DNA from 2 places in the Bacillus sp. UMB0893 genome. Region 2 is predicted to be linked to the other one. Evidence: riboswitches for the same ligand, from Rfam matches in the RefSeq annotation. Region 2 holds a riboswitch; the other holds the start of a gene.

Region 1 (3,206 bases), on a different contig from region 2:
TGCTTTACTGGTCTGGAAAAAGTCTTGCCCGAAAGTACCCCGCTGAATCCATCGAGGAGCTCATCGCTTTCTTTTCTGCAGCCGGCTTTGGAACTCTTTCATTGGTACATAAGAAAAAAGATGAAATGGAATTTCAATTGGAGAGCGAATTGATCAAAGCCAGATTCAAAGCGATGAAAGAGCCTTCCTTCCAGCTGGAAGCAGGATTTTTAGCACAGCAGCTGCAGCGCATGAATAAGCAAATTACTGAAACGTATGAACAAGTGAAAAAACGGGCGGATAAAGTTGTCTTTACAGTAAAATGGGATTACAAAGATATGGAATTTAACAATGATTAAAGGGATGGGTCATTGCGGCCCACCCCTTTAATTTTTTTGCACTTTTCTAAGACAGAAATCCTTTTTAGGAAGTTAAACCTGTTTTCTGCCGATGATTCTATACAACTTATTAGAAATGAACAGGATTTTTAAGGAAAACAACTATCTGTGCGAAGTTTTTTATACGGCCGGTGCAGGCTGTTTGGATAATTCAAAGGCATCATGCAGGGCTTCCACTGCTTTTACCATATCATCATGCCCTATAACCGTTGATACCTTGATTTCAGAAGTGCTGACCATTTTAACTTCGATTCCTTCCTGTGCAAGCACATGAAACATTTCTGCTGCAACACCAGGATTTGAAACCATGCCAGAACCAACAATTGATACTTTAGACAGACCATTTTCCGATTCTATTTTTTCAAAGCCCAATTCTGACTGATGCATTTCAAGAACGTCGACTGTTTCTGCTACATCACCTGTTTTTACAGAAAAAGATAATGATGCTGTGTTGCTGTCCGTTGAACTTTGAATAATAATATCAACATTAAGTCCATGGCTTGCCAGTGTTTTAAAGATAGTGGAAAGCGACAATAAATTATTAGGCAATCCGCAAACAGTCACTCTTGATACTTGGTCTTCAAACGCGATTCCTCTTACTACTAAATTTTGTTCCATCATTGTTTCCTCCTCAATTAACGTGCCGCTTTCTGATTCTAAACTGGATCTGACTTCTAAAGGAACTCCGTAATTTTTTGCAAATTCAACTGCTCGCGGATGTAAAACACCAGCACCTAAATTAGCAAGCTCGAGCATTTCATCATAGGAGATGCCGTCAAGCTTTCTTGCAGTTTTCACTAAACGGGGATCGGTCGTGAAGACTCCCATTACATCTGTGTAGATATCACATTTATCAGCTTGCAGGGCAGCTGCCAGTGCAACAGCCGTTGTATCTGAACCGCCTCGTCCGAGTGTCGTAATCTCACTCCCGTCTGCAAATCCTTGAAATCCGGCAACAACTGCAATCTTTCCCTTCTGCAGCTGATTTTTTATTTTTTCAGAATCAATCCCAGTAATTCTTGCATTGCCATGAATATGTTCAGTTTGAATTCCAGCCTGCCAGCCAGTATAGGAGATTGCATCAAAGCCTTGTGCTTGAAGAGCCATCGTTAAAAGAGAGATGGTCACTTGTTCACCAGTTGTAAGGAGCATGTCCATTTCACGCTTACTCGGTTTACTGCTGATTTCTCCTGCAAGAGAAACTAGATGATCGGTTGTTTTTCCCATTGCCGAAACCACTACTACGATATCATTGCCTCTTTCTTTCTCTTCAATTACTCTTTGTGCAGCATTCATAATTCTTTCAGGAGATCCAACAGATGTTCCTCCAAATTTTTGTACAATTAATCCCATATCAGCCTCTCACCTTTCTAGTATGTTTGATCGTCAGCAGGTAAAAGGGAGAATCTCAGAAAACGCAAAAAAAGCAATGAGATTCTCTATCTCATTGCTTGCATAAACGAATATTGGGAATTCATTCATACAATGAGATAGCACTCCAAGAAAAACATCTTCTTGACAATTTTACGTTTGTTTAACGCAAAACCAGCAATAAAAGAAATGGCTCTATTATCACTTCGGCGACTCTTCCCTTTCACCCAGCTTCACAGGAATCCATTTTCCTCTGATGAGCTACTCTTGAAGGTCGCACCTCTACCATCATTTAACGAACTAAACGATCTGGTTATGAAATTAGTTAGAATTGTAGCAAAGATTTTCGATTCATGCAATCTATTCTTGCAATTTTGTTAAGATCAGCTGTGCCGTGTTTGCGGGCATACCTGCTGCAATCAGCTCATCAAGGCTGGCTTCTTTCATTTTCTTCACAGAACCGAAATGCTTTAATAGTGTTTTTCGGCGCTTTTCTCCAACACCAGGTATATCATCCAAAATGGATTGAAAGGCAGTTTTCCCTCTTGTCTGTCTATGGAAAGTAATCGCAAAACGATGCACTTCATCCTGAATTCTTTGAAGAAGATAAAATTCCTGGCTGTTCCGCTCAAGCTCAATGACAGTTGGCGGACTTCCCAACAATAAGTTTGAGGTCCTGTGCTTATCATCTTTAACTAATCCTGCGACTGGAACAGATAAACCGAGCTCATTTTCAAGAACATCCTGGGCAGCGGCCAAATGCCCTTTTCCCCCGTCAATAATGATTAAATCAGGAAGCGGCAGCTCGTCTTTAAGAACCCTTGAATATCTTCTTCGTACAACTTCTCGCATGGATTCATAATCATCTGGTCCCTGTACGCTTTTAATTTTATACTTTCGGTATTCTTTTTTTGCAGGCTTGCCGTCTATAAACACAATCATTGCTGATACAGGGTCTGTTCCTTGAATATTGGAGTTATCAAAAGCTTCAATTCTTGCAGGAGTATAGATACCCATTTTCTCTCCAAGCTGGTCGATCGCTCTTATCGTTCTTTCTTCATCCCGTTCAATGAGTGAGAATTTTTCTTTTAACGCAATTTTTGCATTTTGATGAGCAAGCAGCACTAAATCCTTCTTCTTTCCCCGTTTCGGATGAATAGCAGTAACGTGCAGAAGCTGTTCTGCCATTTCATTGTCTACGCTGTCAGGCAGAAGGATTTCTTTCGGAAGAAAATGATTGTTTTTTGAATAAAATTGGCCGAGAAATGTTAAGAACTCTTCATCTGGTTCCTGGTAAAGCGGGAACATTGCGATATCCCGTTCAATTAATTTCCCCTGTCGGATAAAGAAGACCTGAACACACATCCAGCCCTTATCATAGGAGTAGCCAAATACATCGCGATCCACAAAATCATTCATGGTCATTTTCTGTTTTTCCATTGTCGCATCAATATGCAC
Region 2 (3,206 bases):
TGAGCGAATAAGTCTGCCTGGCTTCCCCATGCTTTTTCCCATTCATTGAAGACTGATTGTCTAACAGAACGATCTCCATTGGAAAACTTATTAGCCGCCTGGCCAACTGACAGCTCTTTCATTTTCCCATCTTCCTCAAACGGTATTTTCACTTTAGAAACAAGCGTATCATAAAGCTGGCCCCATGCATGATAACCATCAACTGACATCGCATTGATTATCGTTTCCTGTTCAATCGGCAGCTTGTTCTTTGCTTTGCCGCGCCGTTCGCTTAGTGCAAATTTCAATTCAGCCAATGTTTCAGAATTCACAAGCTCAGTCCAAACAGTATCCTCAACTTGTACAAGCTTTTGATCGAAGATTGCCAGGGCATTTTGAAATTGAGAACTTAATTGAGTAATCTTACCTCTTAGAATGGAAGCATGTTTATCATTTGTATTTTGGGCCTGTAAACAGCCGACAAAGGCCCCTGCCTGTCTCATCCGTTTGGCAATTCCCTGAAATTTCTCAAGTATCTCGTCTAAATAGACGCTATCTGCTGCAGATTGAGGCACTTTTAGATGTTCTGCCTGATCCTTAAACGCAGGAACATCCAGTGCAAGCTCCTCTAAATATTTTTTGAAGGCTTCTGACCCGCTTCCACCCTCAAAAAACACATCCAAATCCCATGTCTCAACATATGTAGCAGCTTTCATTGCCATTCCCCCTCGTATGTATTTCGGAACACTAAATAATTCCTCACTTGTCATTATAAAACAATTAACGAAAAATTTGTACAATTTAACCGGTTAATGGCAAAAAGAAAAAGGCATGACGATGTGTCATTGCCTTTACGAGTTTTATTTATTTTACTTGTTTATCTGATTTCGCATCATCATCGTCCATAAGTCCTTTAGTAGCATTCTTAAACTCCCGTAACGTTTTGCCTGCAGCTTTTCCTAATTCAGGCAATTTTTTCGGTCCGAAAAGAAGCAATGCAACAAAGACGATCAGCATTATTTCGCCGAATCCCAAGTTCATCATGAACCCTTCTTCCATAATAATTTTTACAGAAAATCGAATATATTAAGAAAACGCTATCTTTGTAAATTATAGTCGATATCACCGTGAATTGCAAAATGAAGTTTCCGTAACAGCAGGATCTATTTTAAAATGAAAGTTTTGGAAATTAGCAGTTTCTCTTGACATCTTTAAGAGGAATTGTTAACTTTAGTTTACTAAAATAATAAATCAAAATCCTCACTATAATCTCGGTGAGGTAGAGGTTGCGCCAATTATGAGTAGATTGCAAGAGGCTAGTGGAGCTGTTGACTGCAAATCCGAAAGGACTTGGTGCCGAAGTTTGAAACAACCGCTTTGTTTCATGCTGGGACAGTATCGAATAGGTGCTGGACTGCCGCAGAGTTGATCTGCGGAGTGCTATCAGGAGATTATCGTGAGTTTTTGTGTATGTATTTGCGCATGGACTTGTTCCATGTGCTTTTTTGTTTGTCCGAATGGATCGGTTTAACTAAAAAATACACACACTAATGATGCAGCCATTTTTATGGTTCTATATAGGAGGTTTTACAATGAAGCAAAAAAAATGGGGATTTTGGCTTTTAACAGCGTTTGTTGTTGGAAACATGGTTGGGTCAGGGATATTTATGCTTCCAAGCACATTGGCTCAGACAGCAAGTCCGCTTGGAGTCACTACCGCTTGGGTCGTAACGGGATTTGGTGTGTTAATGATCGCACTTGTTTTCGGAAACTTATCGATTCGCAGACCTGATCTTACGGCTGGTCCGCAAAGTTATGCAAAAGCATTATTCGATTCACCTAAAAAAGGCAAAGTCGCCGGATTCAGTATGGTTTGGGGATATTGGGTCGCGAACTGGATAAGCAATGTCGCGATCATCACTAGTTTTGCAGGATATCTTTCTACATTCTTTCCTATTATGTCTGACAAATCGATTTTATTTTCAGTCGGTTCACAGGAAATTCAATTAGGAAGAGCAGTCACATTTATTGTTTGTACATTCTTGCTTTGGGGCACTCATACCATCCTTATAACGAATATGAATGGAGCTGGCAAACTGAACTTTGTCGCTACAGCTTCTAAAGTAATTGGATTTATGCTTTTTATTGTTGCTGGTTTATTTGCACTGGAATCGGCATCATTTGGAGAATTTTATTTTCCGGTAGAAACAGAGCCTGGCGTGACTTTTGGTCTGACAAATCAAGTGCAATTCGCTGCGATATCTACATTATGGGCATTTGTAGGGATTGAGTCTGCTGTCATTCTTTCAGGTCGGGCCAAATCTCAGCGTGATGTAAAAAGAGCTACGATTACTGGCTTAATCATTGCTGTGTTCATCTATATGATAATCACACTTATCACAATGGGTGTACTGCCGCACGATCAGCTGCAGGCATCTGACAAACCATTTGTAGATGTACTGTCTGTGATTATTGGCGATGCAGGTGCAAATGCAATGGCGCTTTTAGCTGTCGTATCCTTGTTTGGTTCAACGATCGGCTGGATTTTACTTTCATCTGAAGTGCCTTTTCAAGCGGCAAAATCGGGTATCTTCCCTGCTTTCTTTGCTAAGACAAATAAAAAAGGAAGCCCAAGCAATGCTTTGCTGATTACAAATTTAATGTCTCAAATCTTTATTTTCTCAACCATTTCGGGAACTATCAGTGAAGCTTATACATTTTTAACAACATCAGCAACACTTGCGTATCTTTTCCCATACCTTGTATCCTCTATTTTCTTCTTGAAGCTGATTGCTAAAGGAGAAACATATGATGTGCTGAAAGGATCACGTGTAAGAGACGGAATCATTGCCTCATTCGCCTGTATTTATTCGGTATGGGTGATTGTGACTGGAACAGCTGATTTAAAAACATTTGTATTAGGAGTCGGCCTTTTCTTGGCAGGGTTTGTAATTTATCCATTTTTGACGAAATATATGAAAAGACAAGATTCCAGTTCACTATAATGATGAACGGCTGCATATTAAATGCAGCCGTTTTTACTATTCTTTTTCCACCCCAAAAAGCTGATTAGCACAATATTCGATGATTTCTCTTCTCCTTATAATCCCAATAAATATCCCTTGATCATCCACAACTGGGACGAAATTTTGCTCCATCGCTCTCGATATGATATTTTCCATTTCAGCATCAATAAAAATCGGTTCATTTTTACGATGAAACGGAAT

Evidence for each region. A riboswitch is a leader RNA that binds a small molecule or an ion and turns the genes downstream of it on or off. The one in region 2 is predicted to bind lysine.
Region 1: it holds a riboswitch for lysine, as region 2 does, so the genes downstream of both, CYJ36_RS09580 (aspartate kinase) here and CYJ36_RS14375 (amino acid permease) in region 2, are expected to answer to the same signal.

What each region holds. Positions count from the first base shown of each region.
Region 1 is NZ_PKLB01000003.1:335,913-339,118, forward strand. It holds gene CYJ36_RS09575 (YslB family protein) at 1-338, shown strand, start outside; gene CYJ36_RS09580 (aspartate kinase) at 498-1,730, opposite strand; lysine riboswitch at 1,861-2,041, opposite strand; gene uvrC (excinuclease ABC subunit UvrC) at 2,109-3,206, opposite strand, start outside.
Region 2 is NZ_PKLB01000006.1:151,305-154,510, forward strand. It holds gene CYJ36_RS14365 (M3 family oligoendopeptidase) at 1-695, opposite strand, end outside; gene CYJ36_RS14370 (twin-arginine translocase TatA/TatE family subunit) at 844-1,020, opposite strand; lysine riboswitch at 1,252-1,430, shown strand; gene CYJ36_RS14375 (amino acid permease) at 1,572-2,984, shown strand; gene CYJ36_RS14380 (CBS domain-containing protein) at 3,021-3,206, opposite strand, start outside.